Regions from separate parts of the Methylobacterium sp. P1-11 genome, predicted to be linked through region 1. Evidence: riboswitches for the same ligand, from Rfam matches in the RefSeq annotation. Region 1 holds a riboswitch; the other holds the start of a gene.
What was found. A riboswitch is a leader RNA that binds a small molecule or an ion and turns the genes downstream of it on or off. The one in region 1 is predicted to bind thiamine pyrophosphate.
Positions count from the first base shown of each region.

Region 2: another riboswitch for thiamine pyrophosphate. It lies ahead of thiO (glycine oxidase ThiO); the one in region 1 lies ahead of thiC (phosphomethylpyrimidine synthase ThiC).

Region 1 is NZ_NPKS01000016.1:145,318-150,917, forward strand. It holds gene CIW48_RS17765 (HNH endonuclease) at 1-99, opposite strand, end outside; gene CIW48_RS17770 (alpha/beta hydrolase) at 114-944, opposite strand; TPP riboswitch at 1,047-1,152, shown strand; gene thiC (phosphomethylpyrimidine synthase ThiC) at 1,224-3,110, shown strand; gene CIW48_RS17780 (hypothetical protein) at 3,133-3,666, opposite strand; gene CIW48_RS17785 (flagellar protein FlaG) at 3,905-4,243, shown strand; gene CIW48_RS17790 (class II glutamine amidotransferase) at 4,254-5,078, opposite strand; gene CIW48_RS17795 (N-acetylglutaminylglutamine amidotransferase) at 5,197-5,600, opposite strand, start outside.
Region 2 is NZ_NPKS01000006.1:47,911-53,510, forward strand. It holds gene CIW48_RS08010 (adenylate/guanylate cyclase domain-containing protein) at 12-1,271, shown strand; gene CIW48_RS08015 (glycosyltransferase) at 1,328-2,512, opposite strand; gene CIW48_RS08020 (TIGR02281 family clan AA aspartic protease) at 2,935-3,441, opposite strand; TPP riboswitch at 3,648-3,776, shown strand; gene thiO (glycine oxidase ThiO) at 3,841-5,064, shown strand; gene thiS (sulfur carrier protein ThiS) at 5,061-5,273, shown strand; gene CIW48_RS08035 (thiazole synthase) at 5,276-5,600, shown strand, end outside.

The DNA.
Region 1 (5,600 bases):
CGGGCGCTCGCAGAGAGGGCAGACCGGGTCCGGGCGCCCCTGGACGCCCGGCGCGTCCTGATCCTCGGCGCTCCTGCGCTGCGAGCGCCGTCCGACCACGCGAGCCTCCTCTCCTACTCGTGCTGATCGACCGGCTGCGGGCAGGCCTGACCGATCCGCTGGCCGAACAGCGCCTCGGCCTCGCGGTCCAGGGCCCCCAGGATGGACACGTGATCGCCCGGAGTCACGTCGATCCGCGTCCGCGGCCCGGCCGCCTCGGCGAGGCTCCGCGCCAGCTTGACCGGCACCACCGTGTCGTCGCGGCCCTGTACGATCAGAAGCGGTTCGATCCTGCCTCGGATGCGCAGATCCGAGCGGTACGTGTCGCGCAGGAGCCAGATCGGGGCTAGCGGGACATGCAGCCGCACGGTGTGGGTCATCGAGTCGAAAGGCGCCTCCAGGTAGAGGCCGATCGCCGGCACACGTTCGGCGACAGCGACCGCTACGGCAGCGCCCAGCGAGTGGCCGTGGAGCAAGATCGGCGCGCCGGGCGCCCGCGCCCGCGCGGCCTCGACGGCTGCGAGCCCGTCGCGGATCAGCCCGTCCTCACTGGGGCTGCCGGTCGAGCCGGGATAGCCGCGATACGCCAAAGTCAGCAGACCCCAGCCGCGCGCCCGCCACGGCTCCGCGGCGAAGCGCGCCGCGTGCGGTTCCGGGCGTGATCCGTTGTCATGAAAGCTGACGATGACGCCGCAGGCCGGCCGCGGCGCGCGCCAGAGGCCGTGAAGGGCCTCGCCATCCTGGGTCGCGACCGTGATGGTCGCAATCCCGGGCGGCACCGGCCTTGGGGGCGGTGGGTCGAAGGCTCCGGGATAGAGGAAGCGGCGCTGTCCGAGGACGAGCGCGGCGCAGGCCAACCCGCAGAGCAGGAACGCGGCGAGCGGGAGGCCGGCGAGGAGACGCATGGGATGCGGGCGTACGAATGCGTTCGGACGGACGGTTTTCGGGAAGTGTTTTCTAGGGCGGCCTGTCAGCATTGACAAAGCCGTCCGCGGGCCCGAGTCTGGAACCGTTCCGAGGGGGGCCCTGCAGGGGGCTGAGATTGGGCGCGCTGCCCTGACCCTTGAACCTGATCCGGCTCATACCGGCGGAGGGACGGGAACCTGCGGTCGCCTCTCGCGCGGCCTCATCTCATCTCGGCCATCGCGTGGACCGGACCGCTCCAGCACGAGGAGAGGCCCACGATGAACGCACCCGTTCTCCCCAAGGACGTGAAAGGCAGCCCCGAGACCGTGACCACGGGTCCGGTCACCGGATCGCGTAAGGCTTATGCGAGCCCGGCCGGCCGGCCGGACATCCGCGTCCCCTATCGCGAGATCGTGCTCTCCGATCCGAAGGAGGAACCGGTGCGGGTCTACGACCCGTCGGGCCCCTATACCGAGACCGAGGCCCGCATCGACCTCAATGCCGGCCTCCCCGGCGTGCGCGAGCCCTGGATCGCCGCGCGCGGCTACGCGGCCGTTGCGCCGCGGGCGGTGAAGCCGGAGGATAACGGCTTCGCGGGCGACAAGCTCGTGGCCCCCTGCCCCGCCGAGCGGACCATCCGCAAGGCGGCCCCGGGCCAGAGGGTGACCCAGTACGAGTTCGCCCGCGCGGGGATCATCACCGAGGAGATGATCTACGTCGCCCATCGCGAGAATGTCTGCCGCGAGACGATGCTCGCGGGCGCCGAGGCCGCGCTCGCCGACGGCCAGAGCTTCGGCGCCTCGGTCCCGCCCTTTATCACCCCCGAATTCGTGCGCGACGAGATCGCCCGCGGCCGGGCGATCATCCCAGCCAACATCAACCACACCGAGCTGGAGCCCATGGCGATCGGCCGGAACTTCCTGGTCAAGATCAACGCCAATATCGGCAACTCGGCGGTGACGTCCTCGGCTGCGGATGAGGTCGAGAAGCTCGTCTGGTCGATCCGCTGGGGCGCCGACACGGTCATGGACCTGTCCACGGGCCGCAACATCCACAATATCCGCTCGTGGATCATCCGCAACAGCCCGGTCCCGATCGGCACGGTGCCGATCTACCAGGCGCTGGAGAAGGTCGGCGGCGACCCGCTCAAGCTCGACTGGGAGGTCTTCAAGGACACGCTGATCGAGCAGGCCGAGCAGGGCATCGACTACTTCACCATCCATGCCGGCGTGCGCCTGGCCCACGTGCCGCTGACCGCCCGGCGCGTCACCGGCATCGTCTCGCGCGGCGGCTCGATCATGGCGCGCTGGTGCCTCGCCGGGCACCGGGAATCGTTCCTCTACGAGCGGTTCGACGAGATCTGCGACATCATGCGGGCCTACGACGTGTCGTTCTCGCTGGGCGACGGCCTGCGGCCGGGCTCGATCGCCGATGCCAACGACGCCGCGCAGTTCGGCGAGCTGGAGACGCTGGGCGAACTGACCAAGGTCGCCTGGGACAAGGGTTGCCAGGTGATGATCGAGGGCCCCGGCCACGTGCCGATGCACAAGATCAAGGTCAACATGGAGAAGCAGCTGAAGGAGTGCGGCGAGGCGCCGTTCTACACCCTCGGCCCGCTGACGACCGACATCGCCCCCGGCTACGACCACATCACCTCGGGCATCGGCGCCGCCATGATCGGCTGGTTCGGCACCGCGATGCTCTGCTACGTCACCCCGAAGGAGCATCTCGGCCTGCCCGACCGGGACGACGTGAAGACCGGCGTGATCACTTACAAGATCGCCGCCCACGCCGCCGACCTCGCCAAGGGCCATCCCGCCGCGCAGCTGCGCGACGACGCACTGAGCCGCGCCCGGTTCGACTTCCGCTGGGAGGACCAGTTCAACCTCGGCCTCGATCCCGATACGGCCCGCCGCTACCACGACGAGACGCTGCCGAAGGATGCCCACAAGGTCGCGCATTTCTGCTCGATGTGCGGTCCGAAATTCTGCTCGATGAAGATCACGCAGGATCTCCGCGCCGAGGTGCTGGCGATGGAGGAGGCCGGCGAGGTCGTGGGCGCGTCGCCCGCGATGTCCAAGGCCGAGGCCGAGGCCGGCATGCGGGCGAAGTCGCAGGAATTCCTGGCCGAGGGCGGGAAGCTCTACGTGGACGCCGCCGAGTGAGACGGCGGCACGCCCGATCCGTTCAGGATGCGGGCGTGCCGCACCCGCTCCCCGGGGATCCGCCGTACGGAGCCTCGATATCGAGAGCGGCGCCCGGGCGGGCGCCATAGGCGTCGTGCAAGGTCGCGAGCATCAGGTCCGCCGCGATGCCGCTCACCGGCGGGTTCCCAAGCTCCACGATCCGGGCGAAGTTCTCCCGCGGACTCTCCTGAACGAATCCGAGTGCCTTCAAGGCGTCCCGAGCAGACGCATCCAGCCGCAGGCGGCTCCCATCCGGCGGCCCGTAGGCGCCCGACGCGGCCTCGCAGAGCATCCGGGTATCGCGATCCTGGAAGATGCACTGGACGTAGCGCTGCGGCTGCTCGCGCAACCCGACGACGATGAAGCGGTCGCGTGATACGCCGACCGGCCCGCGCCGGTGGATGGTGTCGATCCGCTCCGCGAGCTCGCAAAGGTGCGCGCGGATGAAAAGCGCGCGCATGGCCGGATCACCTCCGGGATCCTGCGCGGCGAGCGCCGACGTCGCCATGGCGAACACCAGATAGATCCTCCGCATGCGAAGCTCCGTGCGGCGCGGGCTTGATCTCGGCACCATCACCGGGTGGGCGGGTCAGATGCGCGACGACTCGCCCCTCGCCGAGAAAGCAGCACGGATTTGTGTCACGGCGGTAACGGGATGTTCATCGCATCTCCGACCGTCGGCCAGCATCCAGTGGACGAGGCGCAGCCCTTAACCGATGATTAGGCAGATGACCGGCTGAATCCTCCGATCACAGGATCGTAGGAGACCGGCCATGGAGATCCGCCAGATGACAGCCACGACGCCGGGGCCTCAGGGCCTCGATGCGCTGGGAGCCACGGCCGCCGCCGCCGTGACGCAGGAGGCGCCCGAGCCCCAGACGAGCACCGCGCCGCTGGAACCGGCGGTGAAGCTCGACATCGGTACGAACGGCGGCAAGGCACGCTACATACAGGATCCGGACACCAGTTCGATCGTCTTCCAGGTGGTCGATCCGGCGTCCGGCAACGTCATCGATCAGCTCCCGAGCGAGACCGCTCTGCGCAATCGCGCCTACGATTCTGCGCGTGGCACGCACGGATCGCAGGCCGGTAGCCTCTCCCGCGTCGCCTGAACGCCCTCGCTCAGGCGCGCAGCCGGCGGACTGGCTCGTCGATCGGGACGGCGCCCAGGCCGAACTGCGCCAGGGACAGGACCTCGACCGGCGCATCTCGCCGCGCGATGACGACGCTGTTCTCGGCGACGGGCGTCCAGGTTGCGTGGTCCCGGTCGAGCGGCTCCGAGGCGACGACCACGCCGCCCTCCGAGGTGCGGTAGTAGAGCGAGTTGGCCATGTCGTTGGCGGCGTATCGAAACGCGTAGAGGTCGCGGCCGTTCGCGAGGGCCGCCGTGAAGCGGAACGGATGCGTCCCGGCCAAATCCGTGAGCGCCACGAGCGCCCGCGCCGTCGCATCGACTGGGTCGCGTCGCGGGCCCGGACCCATCAGCCCGCAGCCGAGCAGCCCCAAGAAGATCGCCTCCGAATCGGTTGTCCCGGCACGCGACGGGTAAAGCTCGTCGGGGATCAGGGTCTCGACCGGCCGCCGCAGGCGACTCCAGTCGCCGATATAGCCGTTATGCATGAAGAGCCACGGGCCGCAGGCGAAGGGATGGCAGTTCGGACGTGTGATCGATGTGCCCGTCGCGGCGCGCACATGCGCGAAGAACAGGTGCGAGTGCAGGTGCCGGCACAGGTAGCGCAAGTTGTCGTCCGACCACGCGGGCTGAACCTCCCGGTATCGACCCGGCTCCGGGTGATCGCCGTACCAGCCGAGGCCGAATCCGTCGCCGTTGGTGGCCGCGGTCGATTCGAGCGCCTGGATGCTCTGCGCGACGAGGCTGTGGGACGGCTCGGTGACGTAGTGCTCCAGCGGGATGGTGCGGCCCGCATAGGCGATCCAACGGCACATCGACAGGCTTCTCCGGGTGAGTGTCGACCGGCTGATCCGGGACGATCGTGGACAAAGCGCGGCACCTTGAGGGCTGCGTCGATCACGATTGGTCGCGAAAGCCGTGCCGCAGCGGGTTTCAGACGCCGTGCGTCTGAAGCCAGCTCTCCAGAAGGGCCACCTGCCAGAGCTTCGAGTTGCCCTTGGGCGTCAGCGTACCATCCGGGTCGGCGAGCAGATGATCGACATAGGCGCGGTTGAAGATGCCGCGGTCGCGCGCCTCGGGCCGGTCGAGGATAGCGCGAACATAGTCGAGGAACGGCCCTCGGATGTGCTTCAGGGCGGGGACCGGGAAATATCCCTTCTTGCGGTCGATCACCTCTGCCGGAACCACCGCGCGCGCGGCCTCCTTCAGGATGTATTTGCCGCCGTCGCGGACCTTCAGCTCCGCCGGGATGCGGGCCGCCAGCTCGACGAGGTCGTGGTCCAGGAAGGGTATCCGCGCCTCCAGCCCGCAAGCCATCGTCATGTTGTCGACGCGCT
Region 2 (5,600 bases), on a different contig from region 1:
AATCTGGCGCCATGCTCGAACGCCGCCCGCCAACGCCCGGATCCCCGACGGCCTTCGCGGACGGCTCGGAGGCCGACGACGTGCCCTTCGGCGCGCTCCAACCCTCCGTCGGCATCCGCGACTGGTTGCTCGGAGAGGGCGCCCGGATGCCCAACGCCGAGGAGATGCTCGCGGGCCTCGCGGAGCGCCTGATCGCCGTCGGCGTTCCCGTCGACCGGGCATCGACGGCAATCGACACCCTGCATTCGGAATATGCTGGGGTCGGCCGCATCTGGACCCGGGACGGCGGCACCACCGTACGGTTGTTCCCGCACGGCGCGCGCTCGACGGATGCCTATCTCAACAGCCCGTTCCATACGGTTCACGAGAGCGGCGAGTGGCTGATCCTCGACCTGTCGGAGACCCCGGACGACGCCTACGCGATCGTTCCGGACCTGAAGGCCGGCGGCTACACCCATTACGTGGTGGCGCCCCTGTTCTTCACGAACGGCACCCAGAACGGCATCACCTTCGCCACCCGGGCCCCCGCGGGCTTCCGGGACGACGACATCGCGATCCTGCGCTTCGTCATGCCGGCGTTGGCCGCCGTGATGGAGATGCGCGTCCTCAACAAACAGCTCGACCACGTGCTGCGGCTCTATGTCGGCGACGAGCCCCATCGGGCGATCCTGGCCGGGGACATCCGCCGCGGACAGGTGACCCGGATCCGATCGGCGATCCTGTTCGCCGACATGCGCGACTACACCCGCACCTCTGCCGACATGACCCCGGAGGAGGCCGTGGGCCTCCTCAACGTGTTCTTCGACTGCCTTGTGCCGCCGATCGAACGGGAGGGCGGTGAGGTCCTGAAATATCTCGGCGACGGCCTGCTGGCGATCTTCCGCGAATCGGGCGACGATCTCGGCGGTGCCGCCAAAGGTGCCCTGACCGCGGCTCAGCTCGCCCTGGCGGCCCTCGACGAGGCGAACGCCCTCCACCAGTTCCCCGTGCCGGTCGCCGCCGGCATTGCCCTCCACCATGGCGAGGCTGCCTACGGTAATGTCGGTTCCGGTTCCCGGCTCGACTTCACGGTGATCGGCCGCGACGTGAACCTCGCGAGCCGTATCGCGCAGCTCAACCGCACCCTGGGCGAGCCATTGCTGATGTCGAAGCCGTTCGTGGATTTCCTCTGGGGGGATCCGATCCCGCTGGGCGAGCACCGGCTCAACGGTTTCGACGAACCCATGGCGGTGTTCCGGCCGAAGTTCCTGCGCCCGCGCAAGTCGAACTGAGGCAGGGTTGCCGTGGCCTGATCATTGGGCCCTCCGCTGGATGCAAGGATGCAGGGTCATCTCGTCGGAGCCACCTGGCACTGCGCCGAGGGGGCCGCATGACGCGCACAATCTCTGCGCAGCCAATCGAGGACGAACTCCGCGCTGTAGGCGGCTTGCTGACAACCCCAGACGGGTTCGATCATCTTGCCGAGCGCTCCCTTGGCGAGGTCACTGGTCTGTGTTCGGACCTCGTCGGGCACCCCGGACTGGGCGAGTATCTCCAGGCATGTGAACAGACAGGCTCGATGCTGGTTTGTATAGTAGGCATGGATCGAGAATTCCTGCCGTAACCCGAAGACATACACCCAAGGCTCGAGATCGATCCCTTCAGCAGGCAGCTGAAGCGAGAGACCAGCCTCGGCATAGTGAAATCCGTTATGAAAGTCCTTTTTGTGCCTGCAATAGCGGCTCGCTCTGTGCCGTGCTTCAGCCCGTTCGGGGAGGATCCGTATCGCCCGATCGTAAAGCTCCAGGACACGAGCCGGTGGCGCACCCAACGTTTCGCGTATGCTGGCTGCACTGATCAGACTCTTGTATATCTCTTCGTCCCCATGCCCGAGGTCAGCCCGCTTCAGATAAAGATCGAGCGCCTCGCGCTCTCTTTCATTACTATGATAGTAATCTGCTAAGTAGAATGTGTATCTGGCACGTAGGAATGGATGCTTCTCCGACAAAAGCGCCTTTTCAAGGAGCGCGATGTCACGCGATGCCGTTTCTTTGTCGCGTCGATGTGCCCCGTCATGGCCGCGACGGATCGACAGCGCCATGACCGACTGATCGGCCTGCCCGGTGCAGTGCAGGAATTCGTGGATCACACCAACGTATTCCCACGTCCTGGAATTGTCGATCAGCTGTCTACGCGTATAATTATTCTCCGTATCGATTATCGTAAAGGCATAGGCCGCGTGGCGGAGGCGCGGCATAGCGAACTGGTACGGAATGATGAGCTCATCATCGGCGTCGATGATGAGCGAATAGTGGGCGTGCGGCCGCGCGAGTCGCAACACCTCGGTCCGATTGAATGCGAAGTCGACCCATGGCCGCTCCACCAGTTTACCGGGCAGATCTGACATCACCGCACGGACGAGATCCTGCGTCCCATCCGTTGATCCCGTATCGACGACAATCCAATGATCGATAACTGGCCGAACAGAGTCCAGACACCTCCGAATAATGTGCGCCTCGTTCTTGACTATCATCGCCAAGCAGATCTTTTGACCATACTTATTCATAATCAAATTCGCCTTTACGCATGTTGACGATACAGGATGACGTCTCATGCCTCGCTTACCGCAAACAGCCAGCACTCGCAAAACGGTGCGTTTATTTCCAGCACGATCAAAAATCGGGGATAGGCGCAGAGTGCGCACGCCGGGGAAATTATATAGACCTATTCGAAATTTGCTGCCTATGAGATATATACGATCGAAACTTATATAAATCGAACGGCGACGCGCTTTGTTCGATAGCCGATCATCGACAGCATCTCGAAGCCTTCGGCACCGGCGGTGGGACCGGCGCGTTGGCCGCGGCCGGAGAGCGGATCGGGTCGGCCCAACGGGTTCAAGCCGGCTCGGCAGGGAGGTGTCGGATCGCAGGTCGGAACAGGCCCGGAGCGCTTTCAGCCCCGCAGCGTCATCGTCCCGCCGCTGACGCTGAAATCGCGCAGGCGCTTCAGGAACGACATGCCGAGCAGGCTTGTTGCCAGGCGTCCCCGCGGGATTACCACGGCCTCGACATCCCGCACGGTGATCGATCCGACCTGCATCACGGCGATCCGGATCGGTGCGACCTGCACGGTCCCGTTCGCGGTGTTCCACACGCGTGTGAAGTCGCCGGGCGCGAGCCGGATCCCGATCCGCTCGGCATCCTCCTCCGAGAACGCGCAGGAACTCGCGCCGGTATCGACCATCATCGGCAGGGTGCGGCCGTCCATCAGGGCATTGACGAAGAAGTGGCCGTTGCGGCCGGACTGAAGTGCGACGCCCGCCACGGCACCGTCGACGGCCGGAACCGACGCCGCGGGCAGGACGGGCGGCTCCGTCTCCGGATGCGCCCGCTCCCGCAACTTCTGGAACGCCGTGGCAGACAGGAAGCCGATCGTGCAGACGACCACGAATGTGCGCACGGGTCCCACTCCGCCCGAAGGATCGCACCTGCTTTGACCGGGGATCTGTGAAGGGTCGGTGCTGCCTGCGGCTTCACTCTGCGGCGGCAATCGGATTTCGCGCGGCTTGGTATCCGAGCGGTGACTGCGACCGGCGAATGTCCGGCCTGCGGAGGCCATCGGCCAGCATCGGGGTTGACCGGTGCAGCCCGGACGACCAAATCTCCTCTCGTTCCAGGGAGATCCCCGGCAAGGGGCTGAGAAACCGCTGGCACGTCCGTCAGGACCTGCGGCGCGGAAATCCTTCGAACCTGATCCGGCTCATACCGGCGTAGGGATTGGACCGCGGCCGCCCGAAAGGCAGGCCACAGCTTCTCACAGAAGCACACGGCCCGCTCCCCGCGACGTCAATACGCGGAGATGCTTGTGCCCCTCGACCGACCTGCCTCACCGATTGGCCGCCGCCGCAGCCCCGAGGGCGTCGTCGCGCCCGCCGTTCTGCCGGTGCGGACCGACGTCGCCGTCATCGGCGGTGGCCTGATCGGTCTGTCGATCGCATGGCGGCTTGCCCGGGCGGGCCGCGCCGTGACCGTGCTGGAGCGAGACACGATCGGGGCGGGCGCGAGCCTCGCGGCCACCGGCATGCTGGCTCCGGCCGCCGAACACGAGCCCGGCTCGGACCCGCTGCTGCCCCTCGCCCTGGAATCGCTCCGCCTCTGGCCTGAATACCGCCATGCACTGGAGGCTGAATCCGGCCGGTCCATCGACTATCGTCCCGATGGCACTCTGGTGCTGGCGGTCGGCCGCGACGAGGTCGAGCGCCTCCGCTTCCGCTACGATCTTCAGCGTCGGTCGGAACTCGAGGCCACTTGGCTGCCGGGGAGCGAGGTCCGGCGTCTTGAGCCCGGCCTGCGCCCCTCCGTCACCGCCGGGATCCACTGCCCGCTCGACCATCAGGTCGATCCCCGTCTGGTCATGGACGCCCTCGCGGAGGCCTGCCATGCGGCGGGAGTCGTCATGGCCGAGCGGACAGCCGTCACCGCCCTCGACTGGTCCGGTGGCCGCGTGACCGGCATTCGCGCCGGCGATCGCCTCGTGACAGCTGAAACCGTCATCCTGGCCACTGGCGCCTGGAGCGGGGAGAGCGGCCTGCTGCCTGACGCGCTCGCCCTGCCAGTCCGGCCGCTGAAGGGCCAGTCCCTGGCCCTGCGCACGACCGCCCGTATCGGCACGCTTGCCCGGATGGTCTGGACCGAGCAGGTTCATATGGCGCCGAAGAGCGACGGCCAACTCATCGTGGGCGCCACCGTGGAGGATTGCGGCTTCCGGCCGGGTGTCACCGCGGGCGGGCTCTACGCCCTGCTGGAGGGTGCACGCAGGGTCCTGCCCGGTATCGAGGAGATGGAGGTCGAGTCCGTATGGAGCGGCTACCGCCCGACTTCGGACGACGACGCGCCGATCCTTGACGAACTCGCCCCGGGTCTCGTCGCCGCGACCGGCCACCACCGCAACGGCTACCTGCTCGCCCCCGTCACCGCCCAGGCCGTCGCCGAACTGGTGTTGCACGGCGCGCTGCCGGACGTCGCCCGTCCCTTCACGCGCGCACGTTTCGGCCAGCCGGAAGCCGTGAGGGCCTCGGCATGAAACTCGTCATCAACGGGGAGCCGCGGGACTGCGCGGCCGAGACGGTGGAGACCGTGTTCCGGCTCGAGGCGGAGGAGAGCGGGATCGAGAGCCCGCAGGGCGTCGCCATCGCGCTGAACGGCCGCGTGCTGCGCCGCCGCGACTGGGGCGAGACCCCGGTCGCGGAGGGCGACCGCATCGAGATCGTCCGCGCCATGCAGGGAGGTTGAGCATGGACCAGAGCCTTACGCCGCTGCGCCCCGAGAGCGAGGATGACAGCCTGACCATCGCCGGGGTGCGCCTGTCGTCCCGGCTGTTCATCGGCACGGCCGGCTACCCGACGCAGGCGATCATGCGCGACGCCGTCCAGGCGAGCGGCGCCGAGGTCGTCACCGCCTCGATCCGCCGGGTCTCGCTCCAGGGACACGGTTCGGACACGGTCAAGATCCTGAAGGGCAAGCGCTTCCTACCGAACACCGCCGGCTGCGAGACAGCCCGCGACGCGATCATGACCGCCGAGCTGGCACGGGAAGCCCTCGACACCAACTGGATCAAGG